DNA from 4 places in the Streptococcus viridans genome. Region 4 is predicted to be linked to each of the others. Evidence: predicted binding sites of a transcription regulator. Region 4 holds the regulator's gene; each other region holds the start of a gene.

Region 1 (3,129 bases), 600 kb from region 4:
GGATCTCCTTTCCATCCTTGTCCCAATACCGAATATCGTAACCTAGACCATCACCTTCTTCTATAGAGAGATGTACTGGAGTAGCTAATCCTTCTTGCTGAGCTGATTCCATTAAATAATCAAAAACTATTTCTTCCCCTAAAGCACCGATTTTACTTTTTGCTTTCTGTATTTTTTCAAAATCGAGTTTCTTGGCAATTCCTGAATATTTTGTGATCGATTTTTACCTTCATCTTCAAAAGTTATGTTGAATCCATCATTCTTATTTGTCTGTATTTTTAGGATTTCATTGAAGGTTGAATTTGTAAAGATAAAGTTCAACTCCTCGATCGTTTCAAGTTCTTCCTTTAACTGTTGAAAGGCAAACATCGAAAACGTTGCAGCAGCAATCTTCACCTTGCTTCCAGGCTTTATTTCTTTCTTTAATTCATCTCCTAGACGAATACTCCGATTATCAATCTCCATTATAATCTCCTAATATTAACTCAACAATTTAATTATATCATGTAAAAACTATATTGGCCCTTCAAACTAAAAATTATTACTAAAAATGAGTAAATTGTTTTGTTTACAATAAATACTTTTCCAAATAAGAGAACCAAAAAAGGCTTATCCTTGCGGATAAACCTCTGGTTAATAACGTTTCAAGCAAAATTAAGCTTTGTTTTCGCTACCAAATACGTCGATACGTTCTTCAACTGAAGCTGTGATTGCTTCGAATCCTGGTTTCAAGAATTTACGTGGGTCGAAGAGTTTCTTCTTGTCGTATTCTGCTTCGTTTGCATCGTATTCACGTACGAATTGACGAGTTGCATTAGCGAATGCGATTTGGCACTCAGTGTTAACGTTAACTTTCGCAACACCAAGTTTGATAGCTTCTTTGATTTGCTCATCAGGGATACCTGAACCACCGTGCAATACGATTGGGAATCCTGGAAGAGCTTCTGTCAATTTCTTCAAGTGGTCAAGGTCAAGACCTTCCCAGTTTGCTGGGTATGGACCGTGGATGTTACCAATACCTGCTGCCAAGAAGTCGATTCCTGTAGCAACCATTGCTTTAGCATCTTCGATTGGTGCCAATTCACCTTTACCAACGATACCGTCTTCTTCACCACCGATTGTACCAACTTCAGCTTCAACTGAGATACCTTTAGCGTGAGCTTTTTCTACAACTTCTTTCGCCAATTTAAGGTTTTCTTCAACTGGAAGGTGTGATCCGTCGAACATGATTGAAGTGTAACCAACTTCGATACATTCAAGAGCATCTTCGTAGTGACCATGGTCAAGGTGGATTGCAACTGGTACAGTGATACCCATTGCTTCAACAAGGTTAGCGATCATGTTGCGAGCTACTTTGTAACCACCCATGTATTTAGCAGCACCCATAGAAGTTTGGATCAAAACTGGAGCTTTTTTAGCTTCTGCTGCACGCAAGATAGCTTGAGTCCACTCAAGGTTGTTTGTGTTAAATCCACCAACTGCGTAACCATTGTCACGAGCTGCTTGGACAAATTTTTCTGCTGAAACGATTGCCATTAGTAGTAGGCCTCCTCTAATTTATTGTGGTTAAACCACTTACATTGTTTATTTTATCACTTTTTAGATGAAAATGCTAGCTTTTCCTGTAGCTTTAAGCGCTTTCTTATTATAAATGAGGAGGAATGCTTACTTTCCCAAGACTTCTACAGCCCATAGAAACGCAAAAGAAGGGAGCCCAAGCTCCCTCTTTTTAATCCTCTGCTTTAAAATTTTTTAATGAAACTAAAAATGCAATCCCGGAAATCACTAGGAATCCTCCTGCGACCCATTGAGAATAGAAGAAATAAGTAAATTCATGAACTTTCCCAAAGATTTTTCCAAATAGCCACATCAAGGGACTTTCAAGATACGAAAAACTCCAGGACAAAATAAGGAGATTCGCAAATAAAAGAATGAGACCCGCTACCAGAAAGAGATTGGAAATCCACTTATGAATCCTCTTTTCATCTTTTAGGAGCCACCTAGAAGCGATGGCTAGAATACAGACAAAGAAGTTCCAGCTAATTAAAGCCATCAAGGCACTTCCGAAATCTTCATGAGCAGCGAGCCCCATGGCCAAAATCATGACTGGAGCAAAAAAATTAATGGCACTTCCTATGAGCGCTAGGAGCCCATTGATCAAAACCAGATAGTGCTTCTTCATGTTCACACCTCATCTCACACCTATTCTATCATAAAGTTTTGAAAAACAAAAAAGATAGCCGAAGCTGTCTTGATCATCCGATGCGGAGAGAGGGACTTGAACCCTCACGACCTAAAGCGGTCACAGGATCCTTAGTCCTGCGCGTCTGCCAATTCCGCCATCCCCGCGATTGAGTACCTTACTAGTATATCAATCTTCTACTTTCTTGTCAAGATTTTTTTCAAACTTTTTTCAAAGGTTGCAGATTTTCACAGGTTAAGCAGAGCGTCGGCAGCTTCACTTGTCTCTCCTGTTCAAATGAGGATTCATCCCTATTACAGAAGGGCTCCTTTAAGGGACTGGAATTGTCTCACTGGGGGTAACCAGATATTTTTCAAATTCTAAATCAGGCATACAAGAGGCCATATCTTCTCTAATCCGCTCCAGTGCTTCCAAGCGCATCTCTACAGAGGTCGCTCTGTTTCCCTGGATGATAAAGAGGGCATTGCGGGTAGTCTCCTCCATCTTATAGCGCTCACCATCTCTCACATCTAGCCAGGCCATAATACCCTCTTGATCTCGGTAGACCGGATCGGTTTCACTAACATGCTTTTCTGTTGATAAGATGGGCAAAAAGGTATCCTCTCTTTGACTAATCGTAAACTCGATTGGTCCTTGGATCTTATCCAAATCATGCCCTCCAATGGCTAAAAAGGAACGGAGACATTCGACATTATAGATATCAATCACACTATTGATCGTCGGAAGGAAGCCACGACTTTGGATATTCTTAATCAAAGCAAGAATTGTCGGCGGGTTCTTCTTGACACTACGCCCCGATTCCTTCAACAAGTCCATATAGCCTTGTACAACTGCCTCCTCTTTCACCAAGCTGAGATCACAATTTAAGGCCCAATTTTCCATCTCCTTCTTTTTAGCTAGAAAAGTTGCAGACAGGTGAGCTTGTG
Region 2 (3,129 bases), 620 kb from region 4:
GGCTCAACCAAGAAAATTGGGATTGAACGGGCCCACTTGGAAGAAGATGCTGGTAAGAACACGCATGGAACAGACGGCTTCTCTTATGTAGACCTCAACCGTCAAGGGGTGCCATTGATCGAGATTGTCTCTGAAGCAGATATGCGTTCTCCAGAAGAAGCCTATGCCTATTTGACAGCCCTCAAAGAAGTCATCCAATACACAGGTATTTCTGACGTCAAGATGGAAGAAGGATCGATGCGGGTCGATGCCAACATTTCTCTTCGCCCATACGGTCAAGAGGAATTTGGTACCAAGACGGAGTTGAAAAACTTGAACTCTTTCTCAAACGTCCGTAAAGGTCTTGAATACGAAGTGGAGCGTCAAGCGAAAATCTTGCGTTCAGGTGGGATTATTCGTCAAGAAACACGCCGTTATGATGAGGCCAACAAGAGCACGATTCTTATGCGTGTCAAAGAAGGGGCGGCGGATTACCGTTACTTCCCAGAACCAGACCTTCCCTTGTTTGAAATCTCAGATGAGTGGATCGAGGAAATGCGTACGGAGTTACCAGAGTTTCCAAAAGACCGTCGTGCTCGCTACGTGGCAGAGCTTGGCTTGTCTGACTATGATGCCAACCAATTGACAGCGACGAAAGTCACTTCTGACTTCTTTGAAGCAGCTGTAGCCCTTGGTGGAGATGCCAAGCAAGTGTCTAACTGGCTGCAAGGGGAAGTCGCACAATTCTTGAATGCAGAAGGTAAAACGCTGGAAGAAATCCAATTGACACCAGAAAACTTGGTTGAAATGATTGCCATCATCGAAGATGGCACCATCTCTTCTAAGATTGCCAAGAAAGTCTTCGTTCACTTGGCAAAAAACGGTGGCGGTGCGCGTGAATACGTCGAAAAAGCCGGATTGGTACAGATTTCAGACCCTGAAGTCTTGATCCCGATCATCCACCAAGTCTTTGCAGACAATGAAGCAGCCGTAGCCGACTTCAAGTCAGGGAAGCGGAATGCGGACAAGGCCTTCACAGGCTTCCTCATGAAAGCAACCAAAGGCCAAGCTAACCCACAAGTAGCCCTCAAGTTACTTGCCCAAGAATTGGCTAAGTTGAAAGAAGAGTAATAGAGAAAAACTAGCCGAGAGGTTGGTTTTTTCTATCCATAAAATTGTGTTAGAATAGGAAAGACCATTACATATCAACTAGCATTAGGAGAAGTTACATGAACAAATTTTTAAGAGCCTTATTTGTCCTAGTTATCATCGCCATGTCTGGAGCCATTATTTTTCAGTTCTTCTTTCCATCCTATATGGGAAGTCATTCGGGATATGGTGTTTCTGTCGGTTGGCAGCGAGAGATTGGGATTTGGAATGTGGCAGTTCTTGTGATTCTTATTGCTGTCAATCTCAAATATGATTGGTTCTATCTTCGAACGGTACTATTGGCCTTGATCATTGGTGGGCTTGGGATTGGGACCAATCATTTATTTGCTTATCTCAACTATCATTTGCCAGTAAATGCTATTGGAGCTTTTGAAAATTATCTTCTTGTTCTGGGCTGGATTGTCGGTTGGAAATTAGAGTCATCTCGGACTGATAATTAAGATATTAACCGTCTGTTTTTTCTTGACAAACTTTGTGAAAAGGCTTACAATATAGTTGTCGGGTTTCCTGAAAGGGAAATGCAATTCATGGAAATACAAAGGAGAAACACATGGAAACAATGAAAGCTGCTCGCTGGCATGGCAAGAAGGACGTTCGTATCGAGGAAGTGGAAGTCCCTAAAGTACAACCTCATCAAGTAAAGGTTGCGGTCAAATTCACAGGAATCTGTGGAACAGACTTGCATGAATACTTGGATGGGCCAATCTTCATTCCAACAGAAGAGCATGTTTATTCTGGTCAAAAAGCACCCGTTACCCTCGGTCACGAGTTTGCTGGAGAAATTGTTGAGGTTGGAAGCGATGTGACTCGTGTCAAAGTTGGGGATCGTGTGACGATTGAACCAATTTTGGCAAAACATAACCTAATCGGTGAATACAACCTCGATCCAAACTTGAACTTCGTCGGCCTTGCGGCAGATGGTGGTTTTGCGAAGTATTGTGTGCTTGATGGTGATCTTGTGCATGTGATTCCAGATAGCTTGAGCTACGAGCAAGCAGCGCTTACAGAACCTGCAGCTGTTGCTGTTTATGCCGTTCGTCAATCTGCATTGAAAACTGGGGATACAGCCGTTATCTTTGGCTTGGGTCCAATCGGTCTTTTGATTGTTGAAGCCCTTCGTGCGGCTGGTGCTTCAAAAATTTATGCAGTTGAATTGTCTCCGGAACGCCAAGCTAAGGCTGAAGAATTGGGTGCCATTGTGGTTCGTCCAGAAGAAGGTGAATCAATCGTTGAAGCGATCCATCGTTTAACAGGTGGTGGCGCCGATGTGTCTTATGAAGTAACAGGGGTTCCTGTTGTTCTTGGACAAGCTTTGGCAGCTGTTCATAAGGCTGGTGAATGTATGGTCGTATCAATTTGGGAACGCGAAGCGAGCATCAATCCAAATGAATTTGCTATTCAAGAAAAGACCCTCAAAGGGATTATCGCTTATCGCCACATCTTCCCTAAAGTATTGGAATTGATGGAACAAGGCTACTTCTCTGCTGAAAAATTGGTTACCAAGAAAATCAAATTGGAAAATATTATTCAAGATGGCTTTATCGAATTGACGCAAGATAAATCTCAAATCAAGATTTTAGTTGAGCCGTAATGTACTAAACTTATAGTATGAAACCAGTCCATATGGGCTGGTTTTTTTATGAAGGAGAACAATATAAAAAGATAGTATAAATTACGAAAACGCTTGCATAAATAATTTTTACATGCTATACTGGTTGAACACTAATTATTTTAAGGAGACATTTATGAAACAGAAACCTTCTGTGACAGGCGATAAACAAGTGGTCTATGCGATTCGTCGATTGAAAAATGGCGTTGGTTCGGTGGCGATTGCGACGAGCTTGGCTTTATTAACAGCCTTTGCTAGTCCGGTCAGTGCGGATGAAGGGATAACCCCCTCTGCACAAGCCTCAGAAGTGGTGGCAACCCCTTCTAATGAAGAGGTTAGTTTTTCATCTGATGTGAAACCAGCTGCGACCA
Region 3 (3,129 bases), 190 kb from region 4:
ATCGTCATTACCCTTGGTTGGGGGATTGCAGTTGCAGTGGCAGCCTTTATCTCTGGCAAGTTAAGTCCGGCTCATTTGAATCCAGCGGTGACAATTGGGGTTGCTCTTAATGGTGGACTAGCTTGGGCATCTGTGATTCCTTATATCATCGCTCAATTCGCTGGAGCCATGGTAGGGCAAGTCCTTGTCTGGTTACAGTTCAAACCGCATTACCTAGCAGAAGAAAATCCTGGAAATATCCTTGCAACCTTTAGTACAGGTCCAGCAATTAAGGATACTACTTCAAACCTCATCAGTGAAATCCTTGGAACCTTTGTCTTGCTACTGACTATCTTTGCACTTGGTCTTTATGACCTTCAAGCAGGACTTGGTACTTTTGCCGTTGGTACCTTGATTGTAGGGATTGGTTTGTCTCTCGGTGGAACTACAGGCTACGCTCTCAACCCAGCTCGTGACTTAGGTCCTCGTATCATGCACAGCCTCCTTCCTATTCCTAACAAAGGAGATGGTGACTGGGGTTACGCTTGGATTCCAGTAGTTGGTCCAATCATCGGTGCAGTACTTGCAGTAGCAGTCTTTAAAATGTTTTAAAAAAAGAAAGAGAGTGGGACAGAAATCGGTAATTCGTTAGAATTCGATTCCGTCGTCCCACCTCCGCACAGTTGAGTAGGGCTGTAAAAGCTGATAAAATCAGCGTAGTAGAGCCCACTCAACCACTGCGTCTTGCTCGATAATCCAAAGACAATTGAGAGGCTAGGACTTTTGTCCCAGCCTCTTTTAAAATACTGTATCAGCTAAAGAGTGCTTTGTACGTTCTAACTTAAAACAAGCTATAAGAAATGTAAAAAGCGATAAAGAAAATAATGATGGCAATAATGTATTGAACCGGCTTAGGTAGGTTATTCAATTTATCCATGAATTCTTTCATTGATTGATCTCCTTATTGTTTGAATCTCTTAGGATTAGTGTAGCATGAAATAATCCCTAAAACAATAGCAAAACAGCTGTTTTTGTTAAAATTAGATTCTCCTTTTAAAATTATTTAGATCAGTTAACCTATTACTAAATAAAAATACCATAGATTGTAAATTATTTTAGATAATAAGAGGCCAGAGTTTGACACTTATTTCACAAAGGAGTATACTATTAGCATAGTTTTGGAAGGAACTTATGATAGATTCACCCAAAACTGACTGTCAACCTTTGCTGTTCTTCTATGAACATTTGCTGGTATCAGGGATACCAAGGAGGAATCATATGTCTAAAGTAGCTATTGTCACAGGTGCAGGTCAAGGAATCGGTTTTGCGATTGCGAAACGATTGGTACAAGATGGCTTCAAGGTCGGAGTATTGGATTACAACGCTGAAACAGCGGAAAAAGCAGTGGCTGAATTGTCAGCTGAAAATGCTTTTGCGGTCGTTGCGGATGTCTCCAAACAAGCAGAAGTGGCTGCAGCTTTCCAAAAAGTTGTGGATCATTTCGGAGACTTAAACGTCGTCGTTAACAACGCTGGTGTTGCACCAACTACACCACTTGATACGATTACAGAAGAACAATTTGAGCGCACTTTTGCCATCAACGTTGGTGGTGTGATTTGGGGTGCTCAAGCTGCTCAAGCCCAATTCAAAGCGCTTGGCCATGGAGGAAAAATCATCAATGCCACCTCACAGGCTGGTGTCGTTGGTAACCCTAACTTGACTGTCTATGGTGGTACTAAATTCGCTGTTCGTGGAATTACGCAAACATTGGCACGTGACTTGGCAGATTCAGGCATCACTGTCAATGCGTATGCACCTGGTATCGTTAAGACTCCAATGATGTTTGACATCGCTCATGAAGTTGGTAAGAACGCTGGTAAAGATGACGAATGGGGTATGCAAACTTTTGCTAAAGATATAACCCTCAAACGTTTGTCAGAACCTGAAGATGTAGCAGCAGCGGTTAGCTTCCTTGCAGGTCCTGATTCAAACTACATCACAGGACAAACCATCATCGTGGATGGTGGGATGCAATTCCATTAAGATAAAACCAGAGGTTGGGACTTTGTCCAGCCTCTTTTCTTATGTGCACCTTATTCCTCTCGTTCGCTTTTTTTGAAAAATTAGGGTAGAATAGAAGTCATATTTTGAAAAAGAATAGATCAATAGTGATAGAGATGAACTCTCTTCCATCCATTAAAACGAAAAGAGGTGACCATATGTGGAAATGGATCAAACGGATCATCGGACTGACCTTCCTCCTAGTGATTGTCTTAGCAATTTTCTTGATACCGGCAAAAGTTTCGACTCAAGAACAATTTAAAAATGTGACAGTGAATACTTCGCTGGTAGATCTAGCCCAAGAAGGTCTTTCTACAGCAGACTTAACAACATCTGGCCTGCAAACAGAGCTTCAGCTGAATTCTCCTCAATTGCGCCAAGTCATTAAAGGAATGCTTGGAGAGGTTTCGGATGAAACACTCCTCAATACAGCTGTCTCTATGAATGGAGACTATATCAATGTTCAGGTGCCGATTGAACTAGGACCGGTGGAAACCATGGTGAGCATGGACTTTTCAGCGAGTGTGACGGATCAACAATTGACCTTAAACCTAGAACGGGCCCGTCTTGGCCATCTCCCAATTCCACGTGCCTTGGTCGCTTCGAAAATTGCTGAAAAAGTTAACCAAGAGGGAACCGGAGCTACCATGACAGGCAATCAAATCCAATTGACCTTACCGACAAGTGGCTATCAAATCCATTCTGCGAAGGTCGAAAAAGGGAACATGGTATTGCAAATTATCATTCCCATTTCCTATTAAGCATCAACCATTGGTTACTGATGAGGCCGGTGGTTTTTCTGTTTGACAAAGCCCAGAAAAAAGAGTAAGGTAGAACGAGAAAACGATTTCAGAAACAGGGAGATTTAAAATGCCACTATATGAATTTTGTGCAGAAAACATAACTCTTTTAGAAAAAGCTTTTCAAGCAGGAGCGCGACGAGTAGAACTATGTGATAACTTAGCGGTAGGAGGTACGACTCCTAGCTATGCTGTGATCAAAGAGGCTGTGAGGCTTGCTAAAGAGTATCAGGCCAAGGTTATCGTCATGATTCGTCCACGAGGTGGAGATTTTGTATACTCTGATCAA
Region 4 (3,129 bases):
GTTATAAAGGGCTACTGTCTCAAACATAGACAGCAAGGGAAGCATATTATTACCACGGCTATTGAGCACCATGCCGTTTTGGAACCGATTGAGTACTTGGTCGAGGAGTTTGGGTTTGAAGTGACCGTTATTCAACCCGTTGATCAAAAGATTCGTCCTGAAGATATTCGTGCTGCACTTCGTCCCGATACTATTTTGGTATCCACCATGTATGCCAATAACGAAACAGGCGATCTCTTACCCATCAAGGCCATTTCTGACCTTTTAAAAGACCATCCTGCTGCTTTTCATGTCGATGCTGTCCAGGCCGTTGGTAAACTTTCTATAGCACCAGAAGAGCTAGGAATCGATTTCCTAACCGCATCCGCCCATAAATTTCATGGGCCAAAAGGGGTTGGCATCCTCTATGCTAGAAAGCCTGACTTTTTCAATCTCTTACACGGGGGTGACCAAGAAGACAAGCGTCGGGCTAGTACAGAGAACTTGATTTCAATTGCTGGAATGGCTCAAGCCCTCAAAGAAGCAACTGATCAGTTAGAAGCAAATTATCAGTATATTCAGAGCTTATCTGAACGTATCCTAACTGGTCTAGAAGATCTAGATTTCTATCTGAATAGCACAGACACTAACCTTCCTCATGTCTTAAATATTGGCTTTCCTGGTATCAGCAATGATATCTTACTGCTTCGTTTAGACATGGCAGGTATTTCAGTCTCAACCGGCTCCGCTTGTACAGCAGGAACTGTTCAACCAAGTCATGTCCTTGCAGCTTATTACGGCGAAGATTCGCCTCGCTTGAAGGAATCTATTCGCATTAGTTTATCTGAATTCAATACTTCTGATGAAGTCGATATTTTTATTACAACCATTCACAAAATTTTAGGAGAATTACATGGCATTTGAAACTTCTGTCTCATTAACAGACTGCGATTACACATACGCAATCCATCCAAATATTAAAAAATATACCCTACGCGACAATACCTTTGCCCAAACAAAGGTTGGAAACTACGAATTAAATCGTCTATTAGAAGCTGTTCCAAATAGCGGAGATGGCTTTAAGCTAAAAATTATTATCAATAAGGATTTAACAGGATTTAAAATTAACATTACTGACAAGTCAGGCCTTCGTTTGGTAAATATTTTTAAAAATCCAGAAAACAAAATCATCCAACAAAAATTCTACTTCCTCATGGACAGTTTAGTTGAGCGCGAAATCTTTGAAAGGATTGAAAAGTAATGACCAATGCTCCTCTAGTCCTCACCTATTTGGATGCATACCAAAAGGAACGTCAGATTAGCTACGATAATTTGGATCACTGTCTACTAGCTTTTTCAGGCTGTGTGACCCTTCCAGATTCCTATCAGGTTGTTTCCGTGACCTACAAGGGGCAAATTTTACCTTTCACTGGAAGAATCGGTGACTTCTATCGCTATCTGATTCAGTTTGATCAGAGTTTAAGAAATTCCAACTAACAAAGAAAAGCACCATTTTGGTGTTTTTTTAGTAGAAGATAGTTGCTTTATTCACAAACTTTTTATAAAATAGATTTGAAAGGTTGTGATATTGTGAAACAAGATAAGACTAATCCAATTCCTCGTGCTACTGCCAAACGACTCTCTCTGTATTACCGCATTTTTAAACGCTTTAATGCAGAGAAGATCGAGCGAGCAAATTCAAAACAGATTGCTGAAGCCATCGGTATTGACTCCGCGACTGTTCGTCGCGACTTCTCCTACTTCGGAGAGTTAGGACGACGTGGTTTTGGTTATGATGTCAAAAAGTTAATGAACTTCTTCGCAGATCTCTTAAATGATAACTCCATCACCAATGTTGCTATCGTCGGGATTGGAAATATGGGAAGTGCCCTGCTTCACTATCGCTTCCATGAGCGAAACAAAATGAAGATTGTCATGGCATTTGATACGGATGATCATGACTTAGTAGGTACTAAAAGTAAAGATAACATTCCGATTTACGGCATCTCAACACTAAAAGAAAAACTAGAGGGACAAGAGATTCAAACAGCTATTTTAACCGTTCCAAGTGTAAAATCTCAAGAAGTTGCAGATTTACTGGTTGAAGCTGGTATCAAGGGAATCCTTAGCTTTTCTCCAGTACACCTAACAGTTCCAAAGGATGTGGTTGTCCAATATGTCGATCTAACCAGCGAACTGCAAACCCTTCTCTACTTTATGCGCAAAAATTCATGATAAGCAAGAGAGTGGGACAGAAATTGGTAATTCGTTAGAATTCAATTTCGTCGTCTCACCTCCGCACAGTTGAGTAGGGCTGTAAAAGCTGATGAAATCAGCATAGTAGAGCCCACTCAACAACTGCGTCTTGCTCGATAATCCAAAGACAATTGAGAGGCTAGGACTTTTGTCCCAGCCTCTTTTCTATACCAATAAATCTGTCTCCTCCCGGTAGCTGTAATAATCATCAGTTGAAACAATCAGATGGTCAAGAAAAACAATTCCTAGACAATTGCAGGCTTCAATCATTTGTTGAGTGACGCCATCATCATTCTTGCTCGGATGAATGATTCCGGATGGATGGTTGTGAACTAAGATTAAGGACGTCGCCATATGCTTGATGGCATAGTGCAATATCTCTCGAGGTTCTGCAATGCTACGATTGACTGTACCGATAAAAATCACTTGTTGATGAATAATTTGATTTTGGGTATTCAGATACAATGCCAGTAAATGCTCCTGTTTCTCATGGCCTATTTTTTGTTGCATCATTTTTGCCAGCTTCTGACTACTCATGATTTGTTCCGTTTCAATCACTTGTGAGGTCTGGATTCGTTTCCCAAGTTCCATAGCAGCTAATAGCTCAATGGCCTTAACTTTTCCAATTCCTGGAACTTCCTGTAACTCCTGAAAGCTCATACTAGCCAGTTCCTTTAAACTCTTTAGCGAGCCCAACAAGTCTTGAGCAATCTCGTAGACTGTTTTATTTTTGTTCCCCGTCCGTAATAAGATGGATAGCAATTCTTGATGACTGAGCTTATCAGGGCCTTCTGTTAGCAAACGTTCTCTAGGTAAAAGACCAGATTCTTGAAATACAATATGATACATAAAAACCTCCTCAATTAATAATTCGCAATTGAGGAGGAAAATGGA

Evidence for each region. The regulator Rex, encoded in region 4, represses fermentation and respiration genes when NADH is low (regulators of the CRP and FNR family bind a similar motif). The targets are predictions, from matches to a motif close to TTGTGAANTANTTCACAA.
Region 1: EL081_RS01850 (class II fructose-bisphosphate aldolase) is a predicted target of Rex. The motif match lies at 1,581-1,598, and genes of this name have one in related genera.
Region 2: EL081_RS08070 (2,3-butanediol dehydrogenase) is a predicted target of Rex. The motif match lies at 1,622-1,639, and genes of this name have one in related genera.
Region 3: EL081_RS05920 ((S)-acetoin forming diacetyl reductase) is a predicted target of Rex. The motif match lies at 1,117-1,134, and genes of this name have one in related genera.

Annotation. Positions count from the first base shown of each region.
Region 1 is NZ_LR134266.1:330,762-333,890, reverse strand. It holds gene EL081_RS01860 (DUF3883 domain-containing protein) at 1-112, opposite strand, end outside; gene EL081_RS01855 (hypothetical protein) at 139-465, opposite strand; gene EL081_RS01850 (class II fructose-bisphosphate aldolase) at 655-1,536, opposite strand; gene EL081_RS01845 (hypothetical protein) at 1,730-2,182, opposite strand; tRNA gene EL081_RS01840 (tRNA-Leu) at 2,264-2,349, opposite strand; gene EL081_RS01835 (B3/B4 domain-containing protein) at 2,513-3,129, opposite strand, start outside.
Region 2 is NZ_LR134266.1:1,550,074-1,553,202, reverse strand. It holds gene gatB (Asp-tRNA(Asn)/Glu-tRNA(Gln) amidotransferase subunit GatB) at 1-1,110, shown strand, start outside; gene EL081_RS08075 (hypothetical protein) at 1,209-1,589, shown strand; gene EL081_RS08070 (2,3-butanediol dehydrogenase) at 1,700-2,740, shown strand; gene EL081_RS08065 (pullulanase) at 2,895-3,129, shown strand, end outside.
Region 3 is NZ_LR134266.1:1,115,324-1,118,452, reverse strand. It holds gene EL081_RS05930 (MIP/aquaporin family protein) at 1-591, shown strand, start outside; gene EL081_RS05920 ((S)-acetoin forming diacetyl reductase) at 1,258-2,022, shown strand; gene EL081_RS05915 (hypothetical protein) at 2,199-2,801, shown strand; gene EL081_RS05910 (copper homeostasis protein CutC) at 2,911-3,129, shown strand, end outside.
Region 4 is NZ_LR134266.1:929,840-932,968, reverse strand. It holds gene EL081_RS05010 (cysteine desulfurase family protein) at 1-903, shown strand, start outside; gene EL081_RS05005 (DUF1831 domain-containing protein) at 893-1,240, shown strand; gene EL081_RS05000 (DUF4649 family protein) at 1,240-1,476, shown strand; gene EL081_RS04995 (redox-sensing transcriptional repressor Rex) at 1,570-2,214, shown strand; gene radC (RadC family protein) at 2,401-3,084, opposite strand.